2 regions of the Lactobacillus porci genome follow, and region 1 is predicted to be linked to the other one. Evidence: predicted binding sites of a transcription regulator. Region 1 holds the regulator's gene; the other holds the start of a gene.
The links. Region 1 encodes LexA, which represses DNA repair genes until DNA is damaged. Its sites were predicted from a motif close to CNAACANNTGTTNG; they were not measured.
Positions count from the first base shown of each region.

Region 1 (14,899 bases):
CTGGGTGGAGCCGCCGCGGGAAAACCGCCTGCCATACAGCCTTTTGTACCACCAGACCATGAGCACCTTGGCGTCGATGGGAGAGATGACGCCAGCAGAACTGGCTTCCCGGGTCCTGTCTTTGTCATATTTTCACCGGGTCTCCCAAGCTGACTACAAAGTGCTCCTGCGCCATTTGCTCAAGACCGACCAGATCCAGTGGACCGAAAACAAGGGCTTGATCGTGGGCCTGAGCGGGGAGCGGGTGACCAACAATTTCAAGTTCTACGCCGTTTTCCAGGAAAATGAAGAATACAGCGTCCACTCAGCTTCAGAAGAGCTGGGCACGATCGTCAAGCCGCCCCCAATTGGCGACAAGGTGGCCATCGCGGGCCACGTGTGGGTGGTTGAAGAAATCGACCGCCAGCGCCACCAGGTCTACGTCCACCGGGTCAAGGGGCGGATCCCCGCTTACTTTGGCGACGTGCCAGGGGACATTCATCCCCGCATATTGGAGCGGATGCGGCAGATTTTGTCAGAAGACCGCAACTACCCATATTTGATGGCCAATGCCGTAGCCCGCTTGAACGAGACGCGGTCGATGGCTAGCATGGCGGGGATGCCGGCCAAGCAGCTGGTCAACCTGGGCGGCAAAACCTGGTGCCTGTTTCCTTGGACCGGGACGTATGCCTTCCTGGCCCTGGAACGGCTCTTGAAATTAAAGTGCGCCAAGCGCCTGGGCTTGAAGAACTTCGATTCCGTGCGTCCCTACTACATGCAGTTTTCGATGGACGTCAGCCCCGAGGACTTCTTCGCGATCGTCAAAGAAGAGGCCAGCAAGGACTTTGACCCGCTGGATTTAGTCTACCCCAAGGAAGTGCCGGTCTTTGACAAATATGATGAATACCTGCCGGATGAGCTGGTCCGGAAGGAGTTTGCCGAAAGCGTCCTGGATCTGGCGGAAATGCGCCGCTGCGTGGAAAAAATGCGGTAGAATAAAGTTATGAAAAGCACGAATTAGCTGAGCAGAAGGAAAAAGAGAAATGCAGAGCTTGATTATTTGTTTCGTGAAGAAAGGACAAAGATGTCTGTTACCCAGTGTCCCATAAACAGTTTTGACGAATTGGCCCAGCAGGCCGGAAAAAGCGACGAGCTGCACTTTACCTTGGGCGGAGATCCCTGGCTGCTGGTGGATGACGAGGATCCTGACTCTGACGCCACCAAGACCTTGATCAACTGCAATGACCCGGCGGTCACCGCTTCATTTGCGACCATTGAGGATTTTTTGACTTGCAAGATCAACGGCCGGACTTTGAAAGAACAATGGAGCGAGCTGACGGACGTCAGCTGCTGGTACATCAGGTTTGACAGTCTGGAGGAGTTCGTCCAGACCATCAAGGACGGCTGCGAGATTCAGTTCAGCCTGGATGGCCGTCAGTATTTGCTGGCAGAGAACAGCGACCAGCAGAGCTACCGGCAGCTGACCTATACCAATTATTCCAAGCAGGCTGACCCAGCTTTCATTGCCAAGTTCCGCAGCCTCGATGAGCTGCTGGCATATAAGATCGGAGGCCAACCGCTTTCAAAGCTGTGGACGCGGATGAGAAACGTCGATTACGGCTAAAGCCGAATGTTCGAAATTAACTTTTTAAAGGAAAAAATCATTCAAGTAAGGGCTTTGATTGCCAAGATTGATAATATTGGCAAATTCACCGGGACAAAAACTTTATTTTTTAAGAAAAAATACCAATTTTTATAAATAAAAGGAACTTTCCTCACAATCGGGTATAATATGACTTAGATTTTGAAATGAAGGAAAGATGAAAATCATGAAAAAGCTGCCCAGCCACCTAAAGAAAATTGTTCGTGTTCTCTTGCTTTTGTCCCTGGTCTGCTCCTTGACCGGCTTGACCTCGGCTTGCTCCAAGAAAGCGGAGACCACTTATGAAAGAGCCAAGCGGACCAACCGGATCGTTTGGGGCGTGCGTCCTGACACCCGCCTGTTTGGTTTGACCAATGTGAAGACCGGGAAGATCGAGGGCTTTGAAATCGACCTGGCCAAGGCCCTGACCAAGCAGATCCTTGGATCAAAGGGGAAAGCAGTCTTCCGCCCGATTACGGAAAAGACCCGGATCACGCTGCTGCACAACGGCTCCTTGGACGCGGTTATCTCAACGATGACTATTACCAAGGAAAGAATGAAGGTCATTGACTTCTCTGACGTCTACTTTGACGCGTCAGAATCAATGATCGTCAAAAAGACCGGCAAGATCAGAAATATCGCTGACTTGAACCATAAAGGAGTGGTCGTCATTGCCATCAAGGGGACCGACGTTTCCAATCAGGTGGCCAAGCTGGCCCCTAAGGCCAAAGTCAAGCAGTTCGATGACTATGGCTCAGCCTTTAACGCTTTAAAGGCTGGCCAAGGTGACGCGATGATCGATGACAACGGCATTTTGGCCGGGCTGATTGCCGATGACGACAAGTTTACCCTGACCGGGGATGCCTTGGCCCAAGAACCATACGGGATCGGGGTAGAGAAGGGCCAGGACCAGATGCGCCAGGCCATCAACAAGGCCTTGAAGACCGTACGCCAGGACGGGACTTACGACCGTCTGGTCAGAAAATGGTTTGGCAGGGTTTCCGGCTTCAATGTCAAGCAGGCTGAGTCAACCAAGGTCAAGATCCAGTAAATTGTCAAAAAAGCAGGCAAAAAGGCAAGCTCCATTTGGAACTTGCCTTTTAATTTGCTGCTTAATATTTGGCGACTAGTTGATGTCATTGCGGTAGAGGCCAACGACCTTGCCCAGGATCTGGACTTGATCCAGGATGATGGGAGCCATCGCGTCGTTTTCCGGCTGCAGGCGGAAGTGCCCGTCTTCCTTATAAAAGCGCTTGACCGTGGCTTCATCGTCATCGGTCATGGCCACTACGATCTCGCCGTTGCTGGCATTGGTCTGCTTGCGGACGATCACGTAGTCCCCGTTCAAGATGCCAGCGTTGATCATGGAAGTCCCGTGGACCTTCAGCATGAAGAGCTCGTCGGCCTCGTTCTTGAGGTCTGGCGGGGTCGGGAAGTAGTCTTCAATCGTTTCAACGGCCAGAATTGGCTGACCGGCGGTTACCACCCCGACGACAGGAATGTCTTTCGGCTTGATGCCCAGGACCTTGAGCCCTTCCGGGGTAATTTCCATGGCCCGCGGCTTGGTCGCGTCCTTCTGCAGGAGTCCCTTGCGCTCAAGGCGCACTAAGTGGCCATGGACCGTTGAAGTGGAAGAAAGTCCAACCGCGGCACAGATTTCGCGAACCGTTGGCGGGAATCCGCGACTTTCAACCGTATCATAGATGTACTGCAAAATTTCTAATTGTTTGTTTTCGTGGTTCATAGTCTTAATCCCGTAAAATCCTTATTTACTGTTCTATATTGATTTTAGCAGACATGACCGGAATTTACAAACAAACGTTCTAAGCGTTAAACTTTTTTTATGATCTTAAAAAGAGTAGACTATTACTCGAAATCAAGAATGGAAAGGCGGCAGTTTGATGACCCCAAAGGAAGAAGAAAAGCTTAGAAAGAGAATCAACCACTTGTACCACAAGAAGCAGGCTGAAGGCCTGAGTAAGGAAGAAGAGCAGGAAAGAAAAGAGCTGCACCAGAAGTTCATCGCCAACTTCAGAGCAGGCTTTCGCCAGCAGCTGGACAACCTGGTCGTGGTTGACAAGGAAGGCAATGACATTACTCCAGACAAGGCCAAGCAGATCCAGAAGGAAAAGGGCATTCGCTAAAGAGCTTTCAATTTATTCTTTAAAAATTGCCGGAAGTTTTGTAAGATAATATTTGTATTATCTACAAGCGGCTGGGCCGGAACGCTTTTCCGGCGGCAAGCTGAATTAAGGCCAATGGAGGTTAATCAGTTATGAATTTAGGTTTGGCGATCTTTTTAATTATCTTGGCAGCTCTGCTGGGTGCTGTGGCTGGTTTCTACGGCGCGCGGGCTTACATGAAGAATTACTTTAAAAAGAATCCCCCAATTACCCGCGAAATGGTTGAAGCAATGATGTCACAAATGGGGCAAAAGCCTTCTGCCAAGAAGGTCAACCAAGTGATGAACATGATCAAGCATCAATCAGCAAAGAACTAGGCAGAAGCGTTTTTGCCGGACTGGGGCAGCAGGGATTTTCTCCTGCTGCCTTTTTATATGTCAATTTATTTTGGAGTGTTTGAATATTTGGAGGTGAAAGATGGATACTTTTGCTAAGCTGGGCTGGTTCTTCAAGGCCCACAAGAAGCGCTACCTGCTGGGGATTACGGCCTTAATCCTGACCTCAGCGGCCAACCTGGTTCCACCCAGAATCCTGGGGATGATGGCTGACCAGCTGGATCAGGGCAAGATCAGCTGGGGGCAGTTTGCCTGCTATATCGGGGCCATTTTGGTCGCGGCCCTGGCCTTGTATTTGTTCCGCTTCTACTGGCGCAAGGAAATCTATGGCGGAGCGGCAGAACTGGAGAAAGAAATGCGGGGGCGGCTCTTCTGGCACTTCCTGCAGATGGACCGGACTTTCTTTCAGCGCTACCGGACCGGGGACTTGATGGCCAGAGCCACCAATGACGTGCAGGCGGTCCAGTTCGTGGCCGGCGACGGGGTCTTGACCCTGGTCGACGCCATCTTTACTGGCGGGGCAACTTTGATTGCCATGATGTGCTTCGTTGACTGGCGCTTGACGCTGGTTGCCATGATTCCTTTGCCATTTTTGGCCGTCTTGGCCAGATACTTGGGAACGCGCCTGCACGATGCCTACCTGGACTCGCAGGCTGCTTTTTCCCGTCTGAATAACAAGACCCAAGAGTCCTTGTCCGGGATCAAGGTTTTGAAGACTTTTGGCCAAAGCCAGCAGGACGCGGCGGCCTTCAACAAGATGACCTATGAGACGGTTGACGTCAACCGCAAGGTCTTCCGGATCGACTCTTTGTATGACCCCTTGATTACGATAATCATCGGGATCACCTACATGATTACGATCGTCTATGGCGGGACCATGGTCACCAACAAGACGATTTCGCTGGGCCAGCTGATTTCTTTCGTGGCCTATATTGGGACCATGGTCTGGCCAATGTTCGCGATCGGCTACTTGTTCAACATTTTGGAGCGCGGGAGCGCTTCTTATGACCGGATCATGGGTCTGCTTCATGAAAAATCCCTGATTGCCGATGCTGGGGAAGGGCTGGACACGAAGAGCATGCCGAAAATCCACGGCGACCTGCGCTGCCACGTGGTTGCCTTTGCCTATCCCGATGAGCCGGACCAGGACGTCTTAAGCGACATCGACTTTGACTTAAAGCCGGGCCAGACCCTTGGCCTGGTGGGCCGGGTCGGTTCCGGGAAGACGACCATTATCCAGCTCTTGATGCGGGAATTTGACAACTACCGCGGCCGGATCGTTTTTGGCGGGCGGGACATCCGCCAGATTCCCCTGGACGTCTACTTGAACGAGATCTCCTACGTGCCGCAGAACAACTTCTTGTTTTCGACCAGCGTCCGCGACAATATTGCTTTTGCCAAGCCGGAGGCCAGTCTGGAGGAAGTGGAGGAAGCAGCGAAGAAGAGTGCTCTGCATGATGACATCCTTTTGTTTGAAAAGGGCTATGACACCATGGTTGGGGAAAACGGGATTTCCCTGTCTGGGGGGCAAAAGCAGCGGATGTCGATTGCCCGGGCGCTGCTGCGCGACAGCGAGATTCTGATCCTGGACGATGCCTTGTCGGCCGTGGATGCCAAGACGGAAAAGGCAGTTCTGGCCAACCTGCGGGCCGAGCGGGCTGACAAGACGACCGTCATTGCCGCCCACCGCCTGTCCAGCGTCATGGATGCCGATGAAATTCTGGTCATGGCCCAGGGCAAGATTGCTGAGCGCGGAACCCACGAGGAGCTGCTTAAATTGAATGGCTGGTATGCCCGCATGTGGCGGCGCCAGGAACTGGCCGCGAAGGTAGGTGAAAGCGATGAATAATGAAGACCAATCCCAATCAGTCTGGAACCAGACGATCAGCGTCAAGGAACAGTGGCAGATCTTAAAGCGGCTATGCCGGTTCATCTTGAACTACAAAGGCGAGCTGCTGCTGGCTGTCTGCGGGATGGTTGCCGTGTCCGTGATCAACATGCTGCTGCCGACTTGGCTTCAGTACTACATGGACCACTTTTTGCGCCGCCAGAGCGCCAGCATGCAGGTGATTTGGGGAGTGGCCCTGATTTATGGCCTGGGGATCGTCATTAAAGCGGTCTTCCAGTTTACGTATGAATACCTGTATGCCTTGGCCGGTGAGCGGTCCCTGGAACGGGTCAGAAGAGAGCTTTATGCCCACATTCACAAATTGGGGATGCGCTATTTTGACCAAACGCCTGCTGGCTCCATTTTGTCCAGGGTGACCAACGACACGATGACCTTGAGCAACTTTATGCAGGTCTTCAGTGCCTTCATGCTGGGAATCATTTCCATGGTTACGGCCTTAATTGCCATGTTCTCAGCCGATAAGACCGCGGCCTTGATCGTCCTTTGCTTCGTCCCGGTGATCATTTTGGTCATCTGGCTGTACAACCACCTGAATTCCAAGACCTACCACGAGTTCCGGGCCAGAAACTCCCTGATCAACACCAAGCTGGAAGAGGCAATTTCGGGGATGTCGGTCATCCAGCAGTTCCGCCAGGAAAAGCGGATCGCTGCTGACTTTGAGCAGACCAACCAAGAGCAGATGCGGACCCGCTTCAAGCTGATCAAGACCAACTCGCTGCTGCTTTCGCCTTTTACCAGCCTGCTTTACTCCCTGGCCCTGGCGGCCAGCCTGGTCTGGTTTGGCTACCCCTTGCACCGGGTCTTCGTGCCGGCGGGTTTGATCTATGCTTTTGCCAACTACGTTCAGAACTTCTTCAACCCGCTGAATGACATGATGAACAGTCTGACCTTCTTTACTGACGGAATCGTGGCCGGGAAGCGGATCTTCAAGATCATGGATGAAGACGAGTATGAGCCTGTGCAAGCCGGCAAGGCTGATGCCAAGATTGAGCAGGGGAAGATCGAATTCAAGCACGTGTCCTTCAGCTACGATGGCAAAAATGACGTCCTGCATGACGTCTCCTTTACCCTTGAGCCAGGACAGACTTTAGGGATCGTTGGCCACACGGGTTCGGGCAAGAGCTCCATCATCAACGTGATGATGCGCTTTTACGAGTTCCACGATGGGCAGATCCTGATTGACGGTCACGATATCCGTGACTTCAGCAAGGAAGAGCTGCGCGAGAAGCTGGGGCTGGTCTTGCAGGAGCCGTTCATGTTCTATGGCGACATCGCGTCAAACATTCGACTCTACAATGAGCAAATTACGGATGAGCAGATTCAGGCAGCTGCCAAGACGGTGCAAGCTGACCGCTTCATTGAGGAGCTGCCGGGCAAGTACCATGCCCAAGTGATTGAAGGCGGCTCTGAATTCTCCAGCGGCCAGCGGCAGCTGATCTCCTTTGCCCGGACCTTGGTGACCGATCCCAAGATCCTGATTCTGGATGAAGCCACCGCCAACGTCGACACGGAAACCGAAAGCCTGATTCAAGAAGGCCTGCAGAAGCTGCGCCGCGGGCGCACGACCCTGGCGATAGCCCACCGCTTGTCCACGATTGCGGATGCTGACCAGATCATCGTCTTGGACAAGGGGCGGATCGTCGAGCACGGAACCCATGAAGAGCTGCTGGCGCAAAAGGGCTACTACTATGACCTTTACACCTTGCAGCAGAGCGCTGAATAAGCTCAAAATACAGTAAGGATCTCAAAAGCTAATTGCAAGCAAATGAGTCTGAAAAAAAGGCTTCTAGAAGTGGAAACTTCTGGAAGCCTTTTGATGTATCTTAAATCACAGCAGAGTGAAGCTCTAAAGTCCCCAACTGCCGCGTTTTTATAACATTCGAACAGCTGGCTTATTCCAAGGCATCAAGGTGCACGTGCTTGACTAAGGGCAGCTCTTCCAAAGAAGTCACCAGCTCGTCGATCTCAACGGCCAGCTGGCTGATGTCCAGGGACAGCAGCAGGTTGGCCTTGCCGGCAATGGGGATGGCCTGCGAGATCGTCAAGATGGAGGTCTTCAGCTGGCTCAGGCAGGACAAGACCGCGGACAAGGCGCCAGGCGCGTCGGCCAGAATGATGGACAAGACGGCATGGCGGGAAATGCCTGAATCGCTGGCCCGGAAGACGTAATCCTTATACTTGTAGTAGGTGTTTCTGGAGATGCCAACCTTCTCGGTGGCTTCCGTGACGGTCGTGGCTTCATGGTTTTCCAGGAGCTCCCGAGCCAGGATGACCTTGTCCAGATAGTCGGGCAGAATTTGTTTATTAACGTAAAAGTATTCTGAAGCCATGTATTTCCTCCTTGAAAGTTATTTTTAATTTCTGTTTAATATGCTTGTGGGAAGATCTTGTCAGTCCATGTCTAGAATGATACTATGTTGTTAATTGAAAAACAACTGTATTTCGCAGAGAAACAGAAGCGCTTAATTTTTTCACAAAAAGCAAAGAGTTCAAAGAAAGCGGAGAGAATACAAATGAAGGTAGCATTGTTGGGCTTCGGCGTTGTCGGCTCTGGCGTGGCCAAGATCGTTGACGGGGCTGAAAATGACGAGATGGGCGATATTTCTATTAAGAAGATTTTGGTGCACACGCCGGCAAAGATGCGCCAGGATCCCCGTTGCGTCGTTGACATCAACGAAATTCTAGATGACCCGGAAATTGACGTGGTCTGTGAATGCATCGGGGGGCTGGAACCAGCTCATACATACGTCAAAGAAGCCTTGGAGCGCGGCAAGAGCTGCATTACTTCCAACAAGAAGATGATTGCCAGTTTCGCCAGCGAGCTGTTCCCTCTGGCCCAAGAAAAGGGCGTGGCCCTGGCTTATGAATCCAGCGTCGGCGGCGGAATTCCTTGGATTGCCAACATTGAGCGCATTAGACGCTTGGAAGAGGTCAAGTCTTTTAGGGGAATCTTCAACGGCACGACCAACTACATTCTGTCCGCCATGGACCAGGAAGGCAGCGATTTTGCTGAATGCCTGCAAAAGGCCCAGGAACTGGGCTATGCTGAAGCGGATCCATCTGATGACATTGACGGCTTTGACGTCCGCTACAAGGTTGCCCTTTCCTGCTTGGCGGCCTTCAGGCGCTATGTCAAGCCAGAAGACATCATTACCTGGGGGGTAAGGCGGATCAGCAAGCAAGACTTTATCTGGGCCAAGGACCACAAGCTGTCCATCAAGCTTGTGGGACAGGCGCGGGAAAACAAGGGCGGGCTTTCTGCCTATGTCCTGCCCCTGATGTTCAGAAATGACCACCTGCTGTCCAATGTTTCGGCCAATTTCAATGCTCTGGAGCTTGATTCAGCCAACCTGGGCACGGCTGCCTTTGTCGGCCAAGGGGCAGGCTCGTTGCCAACGGCCCATGCTCTGGTCCAGGACATCCTTGACGTCAATGAAGGCCGGCGCCTGGACATGTCCCAGGCCAAGCCGGCTGAGCTGAAGGATCCTGAAGCGGCATCTTATTACCTGCGGACCAAGCAGGGTGAATTCTTTGACCAAGCCGGCGTGATCAAGGAGCAGGTTGGCAAGGATGCTTACGTGACCAAGCCGCTGCCTTTGTCCAGAATCAATGATTTGGCCAAGCAGGCTGGCGATGACGGGTTATTTTTGGCTGAGGTGGAACTATAATGAAAGTTGTGAAGTTCGGCGGCTCATCCGTAGCCAACAGCGAGCAATTTGCAAAAGTAAAAAAGATCATTGACGCGGATCCTTCCCGCCGCTTCATCGTCACCAGCGCCTGCGGGAAGTCGTCCAATGAGGACCACAAGGTCACCGACCTGCTGTATCTCTGCGCCGCCCACCTGAACTATGGAGTTTCCTACCACGAAATCTTTCAAATGATCGTGACCAAGTACATGGAAATCAAGAATTCCCTGGGGCTCAAGCTGGACCTGGGCAAGGAGTTCCAAAAGATCCGGGCCAACATCACCAGCGACTTGAATCTGGACTATCTGGTCTCACGGGGGGAATACCTGACGGGCTTGTGCCTGGCGGAATACCTGGACGCGGACTTTGTCGACGCGGCGGACGTGATCGCCTTTAATTTTGATGGCAGCATCAACATGAAGAAGACCGCGGAGCTGGTCAGGGCCAAGGTGGATATCAGCCGCCGGGTCGTGATTCCCGGCTTTTACGGCTGCCTGCCCAATGGCGTGATCAAGGTCATGAGTCGGGGCGGGTCTGACATCACGGGGGCGGTCTTGGCCAATATTTTTGACGTGGACGTCTACGAAAATTGGACTGACGTCTCCGGCTTTTACGTGGCTGATCCCCGGATCGTCAAGAATCCGCTCCAGATCCCCCGGGTCACTTACAGCGAATTGCGGCAGATGAGCTATATGGGGGCCAACGTCCTCCATGACGACGCGGTCTTTCCGGTCAGGGAGAAAAATATCCCAATCAATGTTCGCAACACCAACTTCCCGGAGAACCCCGGCACCTTGATCCGCAACGACTTCACTGAAGACGATGAGCGCGACGCGCCGCCGGTCATCACCGGGATCACTGGCCGCAAGGACTTTACCGTGATCACCCTGGTCAAGTCCCACGCGTCCGCTGAGCCGGGCTTCTTGCGCCGGGTCTTCTCGATCTTTGAGAAGTACCAGATCTCTCTGGAAAGCGTGCCGACGACCGTGGATACTTTTTCCGTGGTCGTGCGCACCAAGGCGATCGAGCGCAAGCTGTATGAAATCCTGGGCGAGCTCAAAGCGGAGCTGCACTTTGACGACGTGCGGGTTGACCAGCACCTGGCCATGGTGGCCGTGGTCGGCCGGGCCATGAAGAACATGCCGGGGATGTCCGGACGAATTCTTTCCGAGCTGGGGGCCAAGCAGATCAATATCCGCACGATTACCCAGTCATGCGATGAATTGAGCATCGTCATCGGGGTTGACAACCGCGATTTTTACAAAGCCATTCAGGCGATCTATAATAAATTTATTAATGAAGAAAGGCAAGGCTTATCAGAATGAAAATTGGTATTTTAGGGGCAACTGGCGCCGTTGGCCGGCAGATGTTGCAGTGCATTGAAGAAAGACAGATCCCAGCAGACGAAATCCGCGTCTTCGCGTCCAAGCGGTCTGTCGGCAAGAAGCTGTTCTGCAACGGCTATGAGCTGACTGTGGAAGAGGCTACCCAAGACCGGCTCAACGGGCTGGACTTTGTCTTAGGGGCCGTCTCCAACGCTCTGTCAAAGAAGTTCCGCCCAATGGTGGAGAAGAGCGGGGCCATCTACATCGACAACAGCTCAGCCTTCCGCCAGGAAGACGGGGTACCATTGGTCGTGCCTGAAATCAACGGGGCCGATGCCTTGAAAAACCACGGCGTAATTGCCAACCCTAACTGCTCAACCGCCATCACCTTGATGGCTTTGGCGCCAATCAACAACCTCTCCAAGATCAAGACGATCAACGCCTGCACCTACCAGGCCGTTTCCGGCGCCGGCATGGGCGGGATTGAAGAACTGAAGGGCGAGGTCGATGCCTTGGAAAAGGGCGAGACTTATGAGCCAAAGGTCTTCCCAGGCCAAATCGCCTTCAACGTCATTGCCAACATCGGCTCGCCTTTGGACAATGGCTACACGACTGAAGAAATGAAGATGCAGAACGAAGGACGCAAGATCCTGCATTTGCCTGACTTGAAGGTCACCTGCACCTGCGTGCGCGTGCCGGTCTACCGGTCACACTCAATCAGCGCGACCGTCGTAACCGAAGAGCCAGTCGCGATCGCTGATGCGGAAAAGGCCATTGCTGCCTTTAAGGGGGATGTGCTGGTCACTGACAAGACCCCAACGCCTTTGGACAACTCTGACAAGGATGACGTCTACGTTGGCCGCATCCGCCGCGACTTGACCAATCCAAACGGTCTGGTCGTCTGGTGCACCGGGGACCAGATCCGCAAGGGCGCTGCTTCCAACGCGGTACAAATTATGGAATACCTGCTGGACCACCAAGCATAAAAGCTTAAAGCAAAATACCTGCCACAAGCGCGTGGCAGGTATTTTTGTGATTGGCATAACTTATTTGGGGATGTACTCGAAATCGGGATTGAGCTCGTTGTCGATCTTCTTCCAGGCATCCTCAAGCTGGGCGTTCAGCTTGCCTTCAGTCTCTTCGTTCAGCTTGATCCGTCTTTCCAGCGTGATTGGGTCCCCAAAGTTGATCTCCAGGCCCTTTCTAGCCAAGACGCCCTTGAAGGTCAAGGGACCTTGGTAGACCACGGGCACCAGCGGCCGTCCGGACATCTTGGCGATAAACCAGGCGCCGCTCTTTAGTTCAGCAGAGTGGCGGGTGCCGGAAGGAAACATGATCAGGGAAAGGTTTCCTGATTTCAAGCCCTTGACGGGGATTTTGATAACGGAAGGACCAGGGTGGGCCCGGTTGACGGGGAAGGCATGGGCGTTGGTCAAAATCCAGCGCAAGACCGGATTCTGAAACAGTTCCTGCTTGGTCATGAACATGAATTCCGCGGGACTGGCGGCCAGGGCGAACAGGATTGGCTCCCACCAGGTCCGGTGGGGGGCAACCAAGATATAGGTTCCTTCTGGCAGCCGGTTCTTGTTGTGTACGTGCAGGTGACCGTTTAAGACCCACACGATAAAGCGGACGATTGGCCGAAAAATACGATAAAGCATAAAAAATGACCTCCGATATAGTACAATATTATACCATAGCGAATTTGTAAAAAGGAAAAGTTGATAATGGTTGAACTCAAAAAGAACGAGCGCGTCGACTACATGCTGGGCGACGCCATTAAAATCATTCAAGATGAGAAGTCTTTTGCCTTCTCATTGGATACCCTGCTTTTGGCTTACTTTGCCAAGGAAGCCGTCCGCGACCGCTCCAAGGTCGCGGACCTATGCAGCGGCAACGCGGCCGCCAGCCTTTACATGGCCAGCTTCAACCGGGCCCACTATGACGACGTCGAAATCCAGGCCGACATTGTGTCCAAAGCCAGACGGTCGGTTGAGCTGAACCACATGGAAAACCGGATCGCGGTGCATCAGGGCAACGTCGTTGACGCGGGGGATTTTTTGCAAAAAGACAGCTATGACCTGGTCGTGGTCAATCCGCCTTACTTTAAGGCCCCAAAGGGGCACAAGCTCAACCCTGACCAGGCCAAGGCCATTGCCCGCCACGAGCTCCTGGTCAACTTGGAGCAGATCATTGCTGTGTCGAGCTCGCTTTTGAAGATGAAGGGCAAGATGTTCATGGTCCACCGGCCCGAGCGCCTGGGCGAGATTATTGCCTGGGGAATCAAGCACGACCTCGCCGTCAAGACCGTCCAGCCTTTCGTCTCCCACCGGGGCGAAGACACCAATCTGATCGTGGTGGAAGCCGTCCGCCATGGGGCAGCTGACGGGCTGGTCCTGAAAGACGCCATCGAGGTTCATGAAGCGGACGGGACAAATACGCCGAGAATCAAGGAGATTTTGGAGGCCAAGGTTGAGGCAAAGACGGAGAAGCACTATTTCTACGTGCTCCTTTGCGCTGACGGCAGCCTGTATGGCGGCTACACCAATGATCTGGCCCACCGCCTGAGTGCCCACAATGCCGGAAAGGGAGCCAAGTACACCAAATCCCGGCGGCCAGTCAAGCTGATCTATCATGAAGAGTTTGCCGACAAGCGCCTGGCCTTGAAGCGGGAGTACTGGTTCAAGCACCATGACCGGGCCTGGAAGGAAAAGTTTCTGGCTGAGCATGGGGCGAAACTTGACAAGTAGTTTTCCTTGACAAAGAGGAAAATTCTGCTTGCTTTTTGCCTTAAAATCTAGTATGCTTGTAAAGCGTGCGATGCACGCGAATAAATCAACACACATCAAGAGCGATCGCCGGCCAGGTGCCTAAAGACAAAAGGTGGGCTAGCGAAATGAACGCTTGAGAGGAAAAACCTAGGAGGAATTATACATGTCAGTTGTATCTATGAAGCAATTGCTTGAAGCCGGTGTCCACTTCGGCCACCAAACCAGAAGATGGGACCCAAAGATGAAGCCATACATCTTCACTCAAAGAAACGGGATCTACATCATCGACTTGCAAAAGACCATCAAGATGCTTGACGACGCCTACAACTACGTTAAGGCTGTTGCTCAAGACGACGGCGTATTTTTGTTCGTTGGTACTAAGAAGCAAGCCCAAGACGCAATTGCTGAAGAAGCTACCCGTGCAGGCCAATACTACGTCAACCAACGCTGGCTCGGTGGTACTTTGACTAACTGGACCACTATCCAAAGCCGCGTAAAGCGTCTTAAGGAATTGAAGAAGATGTCAGAAGACGGCACCTTTGACGTACTGCCAAAGAAGGAAGTTGCTTTGCTGACCAAGGAATTGGAAAAGCTGCAAAAGTTCCTGGGCGGTATCGAAGACATGCCTCGCATCCCAGACGTGATGTTCGTTGTTGACCCAAAGAAGGAAAAGATTGCCGTTCACGAAGCCAACAAGCTGGGCATCCCGGTTGTTGCCATGGTTGACACCAACACTGACCCAACCCCAATCGACGTAATCATCCCTTCAAACGATGACGCAATCCGCGCAATCCGCTTGATCTCAGGCGCTATGGCTGATGCCGTTATCGAAGGCAAGCAAGGCGCTGACGCCGGCGATGCTGAACAAGAAATGTCTGAAAGTGCTGAAGAAGCTGCTGCTGAAGAAGCAGACGACGCTGAATAAGCTGATCTTTGGAAGAATCAATCATTTTAGTTTGACCTGGAGGACTTTTTTATAATGGCAAACATTACTGCTAAGCAAGTTAAGGAATTGCGTGAAACTACTGGTGCCGGCGTCATGGACGCCAAGAAGGCATTGGTTGAAGCC
Region 1 is NZ_VUMX01000003.1:46,386-61,284, reverse strand. Features, by position in the region: gene FYJ62_RS01890 (DEAD/DEAH box helicase) at 1-973, shown strand, start outside; gene FYJ62_RS01885 (hypothetical protein) at 1,064-1,603, shown strand; gene FYJ62_RS01880 (transporter substrate-binding domain-containing protein) at 1,800-2,672, shown strand; gene lexA (transcriptional repressor LexA) at 2,748-3,365, opposite strand; gene FYJ62_RS01870 (DUF896 domain-containing protein) at 3,523-3,765, shown strand; gene FYJ62_RS01865 (YneF family protein) at 3,897-4,121, shown strand; gene FYJ62_RS01860 (ABC transporter ATP-binding protein) at 4,222-5,988, shown strand; gene FYJ62_RS01855 (ABC transporter ATP-binding protein) at 5,981-7,771, shown strand; gene FYJ62_RS01850 (ACT domain-containing protein) at 7,941-8,378, opposite strand; gene FYJ62_RS01845 (homoserine dehydrogenase) at 8,562-9,716, shown strand; gene FYJ62_RS01840 (aspartate kinase) at 9,716-11,059, shown strand; gene FYJ62_RS01835 (aspartate-semialdehyde dehydrogenase) at 11,056-12,045, shown strand; gene FYJ62_RS01830 (lysophospholipid acyltransferase family protein) at 12,106-12,720, opposite strand; gene FYJ62_RS01825 (GIY-YIG nuclease family protein) at 12,787-13,809, shown strand; gene rpsB (30S ribosomal protein S2) at 13,994-14,755, shown strand; gene tsf (translation elongation factor Ts) at 14,810-14,899, shown strand, end outside.

Region 2 (14,899 bases), on a different contig from region 1:
AAGCTCCGATCCCAGGCAAGCCGTACATTGGGATTGAAGTGCCCAACCAGAAGAGCACGGTCGTGGCCTTTAAAGAGGTCATGGAGCACCAGGATTCCAAGTCCCGCGAAGACCCCATGTGCGTGCCTTTGGGCAAGGACGTTACCGGCCAGATCATCAGCGCCAACCTGGCCAAGATGCCCCACCTGCTGGTGGCCGGGTCAACCGGCTCCGGCAAGTCCGTGGCCATCAACACCATTTTGACCAGCATCTTGATGAAGGCGCGGCCTGAAAAGGTCAAGCTGGTTCTGATCGACCCCAAGATGGTCGAACTGTCAGTCTACGCTGGCATTCCCCACTTGCTGATTCCCGTCGTGACCGATTCCAGATTAGCCGCCAAGGCCTTGAAGAAGGTCGTTGACGAGATGGAGCGGCGCTACAAGATTTTTGCCGCGGGCAGCGTCCGCAACATGGACGAGTACAATGCCAAAGCCGAAGCCAACAACGCGGACAAGTCCAAGCCAGTCATGCCGGTGATGCCATACATCCTGGTCGTGGTCGACGAATTGAGCGACTTGATGATGGTCGGGGGCCACGAAGTCGAAGGCTCAATCGTCCGCTTGGGGCAGATGGCCCGGGCAGCCGGCATTCACATGATCCTGGCGACCCAAAGACCCAGCGTTGACGTCATTACTGGCCTGATCAAGGCCAACGTGCCATCCAGAATTTCTTTTGCCGTTTCCAGCGGGGTCGACTCCCGGACCATTTTGGACCAAGTCGGTGCCGAAAAGTTGCTGGGCCGCGGGGACATGCTCTACATGCCGATTGGGGCTTCCAAGCCGGAAAGAATCCAAGGGGCCTACATCACGGTCGACGAGGTCGAGAACGTGGTTGACTGGGTCAAGAAGCAAAAGGAAGCGGACTACGATGAAGAGATGATTCCGCAGGCCGGAGACGAGGAGGAAGACAGCAAGAGCGAGGAGCCAGACGATGAGTACTACCAGCAGGCCGTCGACCTGGTCCGCCGCCAGCGCCAGGCTTCCGTCTCCATGCTCCAGCGCCGCTTTAGAATTGGCTACAACCGAGCCGCCCGGCTCATTGATGAAATGGAAGACCATGGCGTGGTCGGACCTTCAGAAGGGTCTAAGCCGCGCAAGGTCCTCCTGCCAGCTGAAGGACAAGATGAATAATGAACAATGCCTTGAATATTGCAATTGAAAAAAACGAAAAATTCACGACAGCCAATCTTGGCTGTTTTTTGCGCTTACCGCTGACCCGCCACAACATGGCCTTTGCCTCCTTGCTGTGCCGGATGCAGATGGACGCCTCAAACGCCTACCCGTCAGTGGGCCAGCAGCTCCTGCGCCTGGAAGAACTGTATTCCATGCGCTTTGAGGCTACGGTCCAGCTGTATGGGAAGGACCTGATCCTGTCCTACTTGGCCGATTTTGTCGAACCCCAGCAGATCCTGGACCCTGACTACACCTATGAGACCGTCATGGAGACTTTTGCCCAGCTGGTCACGGGGCCGCTGCTCAGCAAGGAAGTCCTGGAATTGGCCCAAAGACAGCTGGCCGATGACTACCAGACCCTGATGGCTGAGCCAAGCAACTATGCCCTGGCGGCCTTCTTTGACAACTGGTACGCCAGCCAGCCCGACTATGCCAGCTCCTTCATGGGGCCGATTGACCTGATTGAAGACGCGACGGTGCAAGAGATGAACCGTTTCGTGGCCAGCCTGCCGGCCATGCCGGTCGTCTTTTTGGGCAATGCCTATGACAAGGGACAAGTCGAGCGTCTGGCCAAAAAGTACTTCAACTACAAGGGGCTGACCCGCGAATTCGCGGATAATGCCTTAAAAATCAAGGCGCCAAAGCTTGACCTTGAAAAAGCAGAAGTTCAGGGCAACCAGCAGGCCCAGCTCTTTTTGGGCTATGCCTATAGCGGGGCGGGCAATTTGCCAGACCAGATCACTGGCCTGGTCCTGCGCCACTATTTAACCGGCGAGCAGTCTTCCCGCCTGTTTACCAAGGTCCGCGAGGAGAATGGGGCGGCTTACGCGGTTGAGTCCAGCTGGTTTGTCGATAATTCCCTCTTTTTGATCAACGCGGGTTTGGATCCGGAAAAAGTGGACCGGGCCAAGCAGATCATTGTTGAGGAAATGAAGAAGGTTGCCGCCGGCCGGATCGATCCTGGCCTGCTCAAGCAAAGCAAGCAGGCGCTGGTCAACCAGACCCTGTTAGGCCAGGACCAGGAAAGCTGGCTGCTCTCCAAGCAGCTGCGCGGGGAGCTGAAGCCAGAGTACGCGGATTTTGACCAGATCAAGGCAGCCAAGGCCGTGACGGTCAACAAGCTGCGCGAGTTTGCCCAAAAGCTGATTTTGAATGAAAGCTATGTATTAAGATGATAAAACCGACGATTATTAAGAAAAACTACCCGTCCGGCTTCAAGGCTGAGATCATCCTCCGCCCCGGCTTCAACCGCCGCTTCATGGGGATCATCGTCGACTTTGGCTCAAGCGACGACCAGCCCGTGCCCGGCTTGGCCCACTTTTTGGAGCATAAGCTGTTCGCGCAGGAGTCAGGCGACCTGTCCCTGGAATTTGAGAAGCTGGGCAGCGATGTCAATGCCTTTACCTCTTTCAACGAGACCATGTATTACGCCAGCGGGGTAAAGAACGTGGCGCCGACGATCGACCTGCTGTTTGATTTGGTCGGCAAGCCCTACTTTACCGATGAAAACGTTAAGAAGGAAATTCCGATCATACAGCAGGAGCTGGCCATGTACCAGGATGAGCCGGACTGGCCCCTGGGGGATGTATTGATGCGGAGCGTTTATGGCGACAGCAACCTGGCCATTGACGTAGCCGGGACTAAGGAGTCCATAGCCAGCGTCGACAAGAAAAAGCTGCAAAAAGCCTATGATGACAACTACCTGGCTGGCCGGATGTCCTTCGTGGCCTGCGGCGATTTCTCAGACAACCAGGTCAAGACCATCTTCCGCCAGGTCGGTCATTTGCAAGAAACGCTCATCAAGCCAGGGAGAGGCCCGCAGGCGGGCAAAAAGGTCAGGAACAAGCGCCAGCCGAAGGAGCCCCTGGTTCTTTCCGGGGGGAGCGTGCCATTGTTTGCCGTCTGCCTCAACTTGAAAAACTTTAAGAAAGTGTTAGACAGTCAGGACCTGGCCCAAATTCTCCTGGAAATCATGTTAGAATCAAAATTGGGTTCAGCCAGTGCCTGGTATGCTAAAATGCGCCGTGGCCAGCTGCTCAACCAGCCGCTCCAGATCAACGTCACCTATACCCGCCAGGGCAACTATGCCGTGATCATGGGGATGAGCCCAGATGCCCGGAAGGTAATTTCCGCCATCAAAGAAGAACTGGCCCCCAAGGCCCTGTTTGCTGCCAGCAAATTGCCTGCCATGCGGGAGTTCTTCAACCTGCAAAAGCGGGTCTGGCTGGCCCAGACCGTCCGCAGCCTGAACAATATCGCGGGCTTGGCAGTGGAATTGGCCGAAGAGAGCCTTGACGATGAGGATCTTTTTGAAAACGTGGCCAAGATGCAGGCTTTGAATTTTGATGAATACTGCAATTTCTGTGCCAGTCTGCTGGACAAGGCGGGCTTTTACTCAGCCTTGATCGAAGTGGATGACGCGGACGAGGAAAAAGACGAAAACGACGAGGAAGAGGACTGATAAACGCAATGAAACGCGCGATCATCTTTGGGGCGACCGGCGGGATCGGCCAGGCAATTGCCAAGCGCTTGGCCAAGTCCGGCTGGTCCCTTTATCTGCATTGCAATTCCAACTGGAACGAGGCGGAGAATCTGGCCACCAGTTTAATGGACCAATATCCCAGCCAGGATTTTCTGCCAATTAAGCTGAACTTCTTGGCTGAAGACGAGGAGCTGCTGGCTTTTGTCAAGGGCTTGCTGCCGGTCAACGCGGTCGTATTTGCCCAAGGGATTACCAACTATGACTTTTTGGGCCGGCAGAGTTCAGAAATCATTGACCGGATCATCAAGGTCAACCTGGAAAACCCGATCAAGCTGACCAAGATGCTGGAAGACCAGCTGCTCAAGCACGATCACAGCCGGATCGTCTACTTGGGGTCGGTCTATGGCGGCCAGGGGTCAGCCATGGAGGCGGTCTACAGCGCCACTAAGGGCGGGATTTCCCGCTTTGCCCAAGCTTATGCCCGGGAAGTGGCCTCAAGCCGCTTCACGGTCAACGTGGTCGCGCCTGGGGCCGTCAATACGGCCATGAATGCCATGTTTTCCGCGGAAGCCCTGGATGAGCTGGCTGAGGAGATTCCAGCGGGCCATTTGGCCAAGCCAAAGGAAATTGCCTACTGGGTCGACTGCCTGTTGAATCCTGAAAGCGATTACTTGACAGGGCAAACCATCTATGTTACCGGGGGATGGCTAGAATAATCAAGTTATTGTGCTATAATTGGTAATCAGATTTTAAGTTTTTGAAGAGGTTAACAATGTCAGGCATCGGAGAGAAGTTACGCAAAGCAAGAGAGGCCAAGGGCCTTTCCATTTCAGATATCGAAAAGACGACCAAGATTCAAAGCCGCTACTTGGAAGCGATCGAAAACAATGAATTCGACAAGCTCCCAGGCGACTTTTACGTACGGGCCTTCATCCGCCAGTACGCCCAGATCGTTGGTCTTGACGGCAAGGAGCTGCTGAATGAGTATTCTGAAGCGCCAGTCAATGAAGTTTCAAACGAAGACTACGCTGAGGCAGAGCAGCCAGCTGAAGAGGAAGAAGCAGAGCCGGAAAAACCGGAAGAACCTGAGCCAAAGGCCGAGCCAGAGCCAAGATACGAAGCACCGGCCCGTCCAGCTGCCCCGCAGGCACCAAGAAAGCCAGCAGAAAACCGCGGAAGCGACAATGCCAAGTGGCGCCGGCTCGTGCCGCGCTTGGCTATCGGCTGCGGGATCGCTTTGCTGGTCTTGGTAGCCGCCATTGCTTTTGCCAACTCCCGCAAGGGGCAAAATACTGCCGGTGAGGGTGCTTCAGGCTCAAGCGTGACGATTTCTTCCAAGAAGAAGTCCTCAAAGAAGAGCAGCTCAGCCTCATCATCAAGCAAGAAGAAGACCAGCGCGGTCAAAGTGGCCAAGCTTGGCGGCAATGCTTACCGCGTCACTGGCCTGAAGAGCTCAGCGCCATTGGTTGTCCGTTCAAGCAGCCAAAGCATCTACTACTACGTTTCAGTCAACAACGCGATCACCAACCAAGGCACCCTGCAGTCTGGTGAAAAGCACACTGAAAGCGTGAAGAACAACTCAATCGTGATCGTCTACCTGGGCACGGACACTGGCGTCAGCGTAACGGTTGCCGGCAAGAAGATTCCGTTCACGCCAGTCAACGGCACTAGCCGCCTGACGATCTACTTGGGCAAGGAAAGCTCAAGCAGCCAGTCCAGCTCAACGACGCACCAAAGCAGCACGAGCACGCAGAGCAGCTACAGCTCAGCAAGCAGGTCACAAGCTTCAAGCTCATCATCACGTGCTAGCTCAGCACCAAGCAGCCAAAGCCATGCAAGCTCAGCTTCATCCGCGTCATCATCAAGCAGCCAGCAGTCCAGCTCCAGCAGCCAGCGGGACACTTCAAGCTCATCTCAAAGAGTCAACGCTGCTAAGAGCAGTGCTCCAGCAGTCAGCTCATCCAGTTCAGTTGCTTCCAGCAACAAGTAAGTCAAACTGAATATCGAAACAAGAACAAGCAATATTAGTGAGGGTTAATAAGAAATGAATTTACCAAACAAACTGACCGTTTTCCGGATCTTCCTGATCCCTGTCTTTATGCTGCTGATTATCTGCGGCTGGCCAGCAGGCTCATTCACGCTTGCCGGCACGACCATCTACTGGAGCAGAGTAGTGGCCATGATCGTTTTTGCCGTAGCTTCAGCAACTGACTGGTTTGACGGCCACATTGCTCGTTCACGCAACATGGTTACCAACTTTGGGAAGTTTGCCGACCCATTGGCGGACAAGATGCTGACCATGACCGCCTTCATCTTCTTGGTATCCTTGAACCTGGCTCCAGCTTGGATCGTAGCTATCATCGTCTGCCGTGAGCTGGCCGTAACTGGCTTGCGGTTGATCGTCGTTGAAAACGACGGGGAAGTTATCGCGGCCAAGATGCCAGGCAAGATCAAGACGACTTGCCAGATGCTGTCTATCATCTTCCTGCTTTTTGGCGACATCTTCCACATTGGGACGGTTCTGCTGTGGCTTGCCCTGATCTTCACCATCTACTCAGGGATTGACTACTTCCGTGGCTCATGGAGCGTCTTCAAAGGCTCAATGTAATTATGATTAGAAGTTGCCCTTAAACGGGTAGCGCTTTAAAACACCCATCGTTAGATGAGTGTTTTTTGTTTGGTTTTGAAAAAGCTTTACGCAGCCTTGGGGGCACAGTAGGGTACTTTTCGGGACTTGATTTTGGCAAAACCGCGTCCCCCGTTCCCCGCAACCAACGCCGCTTATCCAAGGCAGCTCTTTTTTGGCAGATTCGCTGTTTTTTCGGTAAAAAGGGGCTGTTTTCGTGTAATAGTAGGTGGAGGGAAATTATTTTGAACTGCTGTTCGCTTTTTTCTTGCATTTACGCATGGGTTCAAAGTATAATACATTTAGTGAAAATCTCCAGGAGGTTACAATTTGGCTAAAGATGAAAAGCAAGCCGCTCTTGAAGCTGCTTTAAAGAAAATTGAAAAGAACTTTGGTAAGGGTGCCGTAATGCGGATGGGCGAAAAGGTTGATACCCAGATCTCAACCGTTCCATCAGGCTCATTGGCACTGGACGCGGCCCTTGGCGTGGGTGGCTATCCCCGGGGCAGAATCGTGGAAGTCTACGGGCCGGAATCATCCGGTAAGACCACGGTTGCCCTGCACGCCGTGGCTGAAGTGCAGAAGCGCGGCGGCACGGCTGCCTATATCGATGCCGAAAACGCCATGGACCCAGCTTACGCTGAAGCCTTGGGCGTTGACATCGACCAATTGATTCTGTCGCAACCAAACACTGGTGAAGAAGGGCTGCAGATCGCTGACACCCTGATTTCCAGTGGGGCCATTGACATTGTGGTCGTTGACTCTGTTGCGGCCCTTGTCCCACGGGCGGAAATTGAAGGCGAAATGGGCGACTCCCACGTTGGCCTGCAAGCCCGGCTGATGAGCCAGGCCCTGCGCAAGCTGTCTGGGACTATCGCCAAGACCAAGACCATCGCCATCTTCATCAACCAGATCCGTGAAAAGGTTGGCGTCATGTTCGGCAACCCGGAAACTACTCCAGGCGGCCGCGCCCTGAAGTTCTACTCAACCATCCGGCTGGAAGTCCGCCGGGCTGAGCAGATTAAGCAAGGGGCCAACGTGATCGGCAACCGGGTCAAGATCAAGGTCGTAAAGAACAAGGTCGCTCCGCCATTCAAGGTGGCCGAAGTCGACATCATGTACGGGCAGGGAATCTCCCAGTCCGGTGAGCTGCTGGATATGGCGGCTGATCAGGACATCGTGGACAAAGCCGGCTCATGGTACTCCTACAAGGGCGAAAAGATCGGCCAAGGCCGGGAGAACGCCAAGAAGTACCTGGAAGAGCACCCAGACATCTATGAAGACATCCAAGGGCAAGTCCGCAAGGCTTACGGCATTGATGCTGAATCAATCGCTGACCGCGAAAACCCAGAGAAGATCAAGGAAAAGCGGGAAAAGGAAGCCGACGGCAAGGCCAAGGCAGCTGACAGCAAGCAGGAGAAGGATCCTGAGCCAGTTGCTAAGGACGACAAGGCCCAAGGCTAATAAGAAGGCCAGAGCTCATCGGCAGCTCAATCTTAAGGATAAGGACCAGCCAACCGGCTGGCCCTTATCCTTTTTTGATGCCGGTCGCCAGTTAATGTAGATTGACTAGACCCCAGATATAAATTATGATTAACTATGTGCGAATAATTCTAGAAATAAGGGCGACGAAACTATGACGAATACAACTTTGATTCTCGCAGGAGTCGCTGTAATTTTTCTTATTTCGATTGTCGTGGGATTCTTGATCGGCTACGGGGTGCGCAAGCACCTCTGGGAAAGCAAGGCGGCCAACGCCCAGCATGACGCCGACCATATTTTGGCTGACGCCAGGGCGGAAGTTGAAACCGCCAAGGCTGAGGTCTTGGCCCAGAAGCAGGCAGCTGAAGCCGTCAAGCGGGATGCTGAAACTGACAAGAAGGCCAAGATCCTGGAAGCCCAGGAAGAGATCAGGGATTACCGGCAGAAAGTTGAAGACGAGCTCAATGTCCGCCGCGATGAAGCGGCCCGCAAGGAGAACCGTCTCCAGCAGAAAGAAGATACCCTCGATCACCGGAGCAGCATGCTCGATGACCGGGAAAATCAACTCACACAAAAGAAGAACCAAATCAAGCAGCAAGAGGAGCGGGTCTCCCAGAAGCTGGCTGAGGCGGATGAACTGGTGGCCCAGCGTCAGGCCAAGCTGCTGGAAGTAGCGCGCTTGGACGAGGATGAGGCCAAGAAGCTGGTCCTGGCCAACGTTTCTGACCACTTGGTCAAGGAAAAGGTCGACATGATCCGGGCCAATCAAGAAGAGATTGATGCCAAGGCGGATCGCTATGCCCACCAGGTCATTATCGATGCCATCCAAAGCAGCGCGGCGGACACGGTCGCTGAAACCACGGTTTCCGTGGTGGATCTGCCAAACGATGACATGAAGGGCCGGATTATCGGCCGCGAAGGGCGGAACATCCGCTCCTTTGAGGCCATGACCGGGGTCGACTTGATCATTGACGATACGCCAAAGACGGTCACCCTGTCCGGCTTTGACTCTATCCGCCGGGAAGTAGCCAAGCGGGCTTTGCAGAAGCTGATCAAGGATGGCCGCATCCATCCGGCCCGCATCGAAGAGATGGTTGACAAGGCCCGCAAGGAAGTCAATGACGACATTTACGAGGCTGGTGAAAGTGCCCTGATGGAACTGGGCATCCACCGGATGAACCCAGAACTGGTTAAGACCCTGGGTCGCCTTAAGTACCGGACTTCCTATGGCCAGAACGTCTTGGCCCACTCAATCGAAGTCGGCAAGCTGGCCGGCACGATGGCCGCTGAGCTTGGTTTGGATGAAAAATTAGCGGTTCGCGCGGGATTATTACACGATATTGGCAAGGCGATTGACCACGATATTGAAGGTTCCCACGTTGAAATTGGTGTTGAACTGGCACGCAAGTACCATGAACCTGACTTGGTAGTCAATGCGATCGCGGCTCACCACGGCGATGTGCCAAAGCTGTCATTTATCGCGGAACTGGTTGTTGCGGCTGATACGATTTCATCAGCCCGCCCAGGCGCAAGAAGCGAGAGCTTGGAGAACTACATCCGCCGCTTGACTGAACTGGAAGACATTGCTGGCAGCTATGACGGCGTCAAGCAGGCTTATGCCATCCAGGCCGGACGCGAAGTCCGCGTGATGGTTGAGCCGGGCAAGATCTCTGATGAGCAGACGACCGTTCTGGCCCACGAAATTCGTGACCGGATCGAGAAGGAACTCGATTACCCAGGCAATATCAAGATTACAGTAATACGTGAGAAACGGGCAGTTGCCGTTGCAAAATAAAACTAAAGGGGTCCAGTTGACTGGATCCCTTTTTTGCTGATATTATTTCTTTTATTTTGTTTTTGCCTTTATTTTTTCTTAGTGACTGGCTTTTTAGGTCAATTATCGCTAAAATTGCTTGTGAATTTGGCGAAAAGGCCGACAACTTGTATAATGTTTCTAGTTTATTAAGAAAGTTGCGTTACATGTTTAAGATTATCGTTGACCTCTTTTTGATGGTCATTATCCAAGCGGCGATCACCCCCTTTATCCGGCGTCTGGCCTTCGTTTTAGGGGCGGTCGACAACCCCAATGCCCGGCGGGTGAACAAGAAGCCAATGCCCACCATTGGCGGCTTGGGGATTTTTGTTACCTTTAACATCGGGGCTTTCATCCTCTTGCGCGAGCAGTTTCCGACCCATGAGCTATTTTCGGTGCTGCTGGCTTCAAGCGTCATTATTTTGACGGGGATGATCGATGACATTTTAGAACTTAAGCCGGGGCAAAAAATGGTCGGAATCTTTGTCGGGGCCATGATCGTCTACTATTTGGCGGGCATTCAAATGAACGTGATCAATATTCCCTTTACCCACCGCAGCTTCTACCTGCCGTGGTACTTAAGCCTGCCGATCACGATTTTCTGGATTCTGGCCCTGACCAACGCCGTCAACCTGATTGATGGCCTGGACGGGCTGGCTAGCGGGGTATCCTGCATTTCCCTGTTGACGATGGGGATCGTGGGCTACTACTTCTTGAGAAACCAGGGCCTGTACGTGCCGATTGCCTGCTTCATGCTGGCCGTCTGCCTGATTGGCTTTTTGCCTTACAATTTCAATCCGGCCAAAATCTTCCTGGGCGACACTGGGGCCTTGTACCTGGGCTTCATGATCGCGGTCCTGTCTTTAAAAGGGCTCAAGAACGTGACCTTTATCTCCCTCCTGGTGCCGGTGCTCATCCTTGGCGTGCCGATTTCAGACACGGTCTATGCGATGATCCGCCGCAAGCTCAACAAGCGGCCGATTTCCCAGGCGGACAAGCACCACCTCCACCACCAGCTGATGAGTCTGGGCTTGACCCAGCGGCAGACGGTCTTGGTCATCTATGCCTTGTCTTTGATCTTCTCCTTCGTGTCCATGCTGGCCCTCTTGTCGCCAGGCTGGGCGATGACGCTTTTGATCATCGGCTTGCTGGTGGCCGTGGAGCTTTTCGTGGAGTCAATCGGGCTTTTGGGTGAAAAATACAAGCCGCTGACCCACTTGATCAGCCACCTGGTGCTGGGCTCAACCAAGCATCAGGAGCCAAAGGTCGAAGTCTGGCACCAAGGGCAGGCCAAGCCGGAGCAGCTCAAGCACGAAGTCCAGCCGCCTGCTGGCAAAAAGACCAAAAGCAAGCAAAAGCATAAGAGCTAGCATGCAAAAGCACGCCGCGTTCGCGGCGTGCTTTTTTAGCCTTGTTCGTGATAGTTGAAGTCCTTGAGCGGAATTTCATTGTAGCGTTGATCGCCCTCAAGGAAGTCGATCTTGCCGGCCATGAGGTCGGTCAGCTTGGCCTCAAAAGCCGCGACCTGGTCCAAGTCCAGGAAGACGGAAATCGTGATGTCAGCCGCGTACTCCCGGCTTTCCACGAAGATGTCCGCTTCTTCCAAGTAATGGTTGATCTCGTCATAGCGATTGTAGGGAATGGCAAAAATAATTTCCTGCTGCATGACCCGCTTGACCACGCCGATCGCCTCGGCAGCCGAAGTGACGGAGTTGGAATAAGCTCGGATCAAGCCACCGGCGCCCAGCTTGATCCCGCCAAAGTAGCGGGTGACGACGACCGCGACGTTCTTGAGCTTCATGAGCTGCAGGGCCTTGAGCTCGGGGATGCCGGCCGTGCCGGAAGGCTCGCCGTTGTCTGAGGCCTTGACCTGCTCGTCGTTTAGCCCCAGGGTGTAGGCGTAGGTGTTGTGGGTGGCGTCGTGGTACTTCTTGGACACCGCCGCGATAAAGTCCTTGGCTTCTGCCTCGCTGGTCACCCTGCCCATCGTGGCGATGAAGCGGCTCTTTTTGATGACCAATTCGTGGTCGCCATTTTCTTTAATCGTTAAAAAATCTGCTTTATTTGACAAAAAATTGGCCTTCTTTCGTGTATTAGCTTATAGGGGGATTTTTCATGAAAAAATTAAGCGATTACGCCGGCCGCCAATGGCCGGCTGACGTCTTGGATAATAGCATAAAAGGGCAAGTCGTGGCAATTCCGGCCGTTCAGGACGGAATCTGCCAGCGCTGCGGGAGCCGGGCCAGCGAAAAATTGCCCAGTGGCCAGCTGTATTGCCGCGGCTGCGTCGGGATCGGGCGTCTGGATGCCGGCCAGCTGCTCGTGCGCTGCCCGGCCCAAAGCGGCTTTCCCAAGTCAGAAAATGGCGGCTTGGTCTGGCAAGGGCACTTGCAGCCAAGGCAGGAAGAGGTTTCCAAGGCCCTGCTTGCGGCCTATAAAGAGCGGCGTGACATCCTCGTGCACGCCGTGACTGGGGCAGGGAAGACGGAGATGATCTTCCCGCTTTTAGCCGCCGCCTTGGCTGAAGGCGGCCGGGTCTGCCTGGCCACGCCCAGAATCGACGTGGTCAACGAGCTTTATCCGCGCCTGTCAGCGGCTTTTGCCGTCACGATTGGCAAGTACCATGGCCGTGAGGAAAAGGAGGCGGCTAATGAGCAGCTAGTCCTGGCCACGACCCACCAGCTGCTCAAGTTCTACCAGGCTTTTGACCTCTTGATCATCGATGAGGTCGACTCTTTTCCATACGCGGGCAGTCCGCAGCTGCATTTTGCGGCCAAAAATGCCGTCAAGGAGACGGGCTGCCGGGTCTTTTTGACGGCTACGCCCACTAGCGACCTGCTGGCCGAGGTCAAAAAGGGCAATTTGGCTATCGTCCGCCTCAACCGACGCTTTCACGGGGGCCTGTTGCCCGTGCCGCGGCTGGACTTCTACGTCAGACCCTTCTTAAGGGGTGGGCGCTTGCACCCGAAATTGGCCCGGCAGATCGTCAAAGCCGTCAAGGCCGGTCACCCGCTCTTGGTCTTCGTGCCCAGAATCGCCGAAATTCCGGCCTACCTGGCCGCGGTCAAGGCAATCAAGGACTTGGGGCCGGTCCGTCTGGCCGGCGTTCACGCGCAGGATCCAGACCGCCTGGAGAAGGTGGAGGCCTTCAGAAAAGGGGAGCTGGACCTCTTGCTGACGACGACCATCCTGGAGCGGGGCGTTACTTTCAAGCATGTCTGGGTCATCATCATTGCCGCTGACGACGCGATCTACCCGCCGGCCAGCCTGGTGCAGATTGCCGGCCGAGTGGGGCGGGATAAGGACGATCAGACCGGCCTGGTTTTGTTTTGCTATCACAAATATACCAGGGCTATGCGGGAGGCCATCCGCCAAATCAAGGAGATGAACGGAAAATGACGGCATGTCTGCTATGCGGGCAAGAGCAGGCTGAGCAGCTGGATTTTGCCCAATTGCTCTTGCCCTTTTTGCTAAAAGGAGAAAATGCTTCCGCTTGCGGCCAGCATTTGCCTCAGCCTGGCCGCCTGTGCGCCAGCTGCCAGGCAAATTTTGCCTTGATTGGTCCCGTTTTTTGCCCCCAGTGCGGGCGAAAGCAAGCGACCAGCGAGCGCTGCTTTGACTGCAACAAGTGGCAGCGGGTCTATCACGGGCAAGTCTTGCTCAACCACGCTCTTTATGCCTATAACGACGCCTTTCACGACTTGATGGTGGCCTATAAGCGCTATGGCGACTATGCACTTAGGGAAGTTTTGCAAGTGCTCGTTGCCCCCGCTTTGGCAAAAATGGATTATGATTATTACATACCCATTCCCACTTCCCCTGAACACCAGGCGAAGCGTAAGTATGATACGATCCAGGCGATTTTTGCCGACCTGGTTCCCTTGACGCCGGCCTTAAGCAAGCTGCCCGGCAGCCAAGCCCAGGGCGAGAAGGGCAAGAGAGCCAGGATGGAGGCCCCGCAGAAGTTCGTCCTTAATCCGGCCTTCAGCGGCCAGTTATCTGGCAAAGTTCTCCTGCTGGACGACATCTATACGACGGGGCGGACCCTGTATCACGCGCGGGACAAGCTTTTGGAGGCTTTTCCACAAATTCGAATCGAAAGTTTTGCAATAAGTCACTAAAAGTTTCACAAAGCGCTTACAAATTTGGTATAATATGGGTGTAAAGAAACCGCGCAAGCGGGAAAGGAGATACTTATTATGTTAAAGTACAATGTTCGTGGCGAAAATATTGAAGTTACTCAAGCTTTGAGAGACTACGTTGAAAAGCGTCTGAAGAAGTTGGAAAAATACTTCGAATTGGACCAAGACGTAATCGCTCACGTTAATTTGAAGGTATACCGTGACCACTCAGCTAAGGTCGAAGTTACTATCCCGCTTCCATACCTGGTTTTGAGAGCTGAAGAGACGACGGATGACATGTACCGCAGCATTGACTTTGTTTCTGAGAAGCTTGAACGCCAAATCAGAAAGTACAAGACTCGCGTAAACCGCAAGAGCCGCGAAAAGGGCGTAACTGAATTCTTCGTTCCAGAAGCACCTGAAGCCGCAGAAGCTCCTGAAGAAGAAAAGGCGCCAATGTTCAAGATTGTCCGCAACAAGCGCGTCAACTTGAAGCCAATGGATCCAGAAGAGGCCATCTTGCAAATGGACATGCTGGAACACGACTTCTTCGTCTTCCAAGACGCGGAAACCAACGGCACCAGCGTTGTCTACCGTCGCAACGACGGCAGCTACGGCCTGATCGAAACCAACGAATAAGTCCGCTGGCTTGATCTAAATCAATCTGAATACCAGCCGTAAAGGCAAAGCAGGGCACGAGGCCGACTCGGGTCCTGCTTTATTTTGTATAATGTTTTAAATTTGCTCATTTACATGTTAAAATTATTCTGTGTTTTTAGACTTAATATCAATAATAAGGACGATTAGATGGCAAATATTTTAAAGAAGTTATATAACGCTGACAAACGAGAGTTGAAGCGCTTTGAAAAAATTGCTGCACAGGTTGAAAGCCATGCAGATGAAATGGCCGCGCTTTCTGATGAGGAGCTGCAGGCCAAGACTCCGGAATTCCGCGACCGTCTGCAAAAGGGTGAGACTTTGGATGACCTGCTGCCTGAAGCTTTCGCCGTAGCCCGGGAAGGGGCCAAGCGGGTTTTGGGTCTGTATCCTTTCCACGTGCAAATCCTTGGGGGGATTGCCCTGCATAAAGGCAACATCGCCGAAATGATGACTGGTGAAGGCAAGACCTTGACCGCCACCATGCCGGTTTACCTGAATGCCTTG
Region 2 is NZ_VUMX01000005.1:79,111-94,009, reverse strand. Features, by position in the region: gene FYJ62_RS03040 (FtsK/SpoIIIE family DNA translocase) at 1-1,169, shown strand, start outside; gene FYJ62_RS03035 (M16 family metallopeptidase) at 1,169-2,386, shown strand; gene FYJ62_RS03030 (M16 family metallopeptidase) at 2,383-3,672, shown strand; gene ymfI (elongation factor P 5-aminopentanone reductase) at 3,681-4,409, shown strand; gene FYJ62_RS03020 (helix-turn-helix domain-containing protein) at 4,466-5,683, shown strand; gene pgsA (CDP-diacylglycerol--glycerol-3-phosphate 3-phosphatidyltransferase) at 5,738-6,301, shown strand; gene recA (recombinase RecA) at 6,650-7,783, shown strand; gene rny (ribonuclease Y) at 7,956-9,596, shown strand; gene FYJ62_RS03000 (MraY family glycosyltransferase) at 9,782-10,984, shown strand; gene FYJ62_RS02995 (YigZ family protein) at 11,020-11,685, opposite strand; gene FYJ62_RS02990 (DEAD/DEAH box helicase) at 11,730-13,013, shown strand; gene FYJ62_RS02985 (ComF family protein) at 13,010-13,735, shown strand; gene hpf (ribosome hibernation-promoting factor, HPF/YfiA family) at 13,814-14,374, shown strand; gene secA (preprotein translocase subunit SecA) at 14,543-14,899, shown strand, end outside.
Region 2: recA (recombinase RecA) is a predicted target of LexA. The motif match lies at 6,566-6,579, and genes of this name have one in related genera.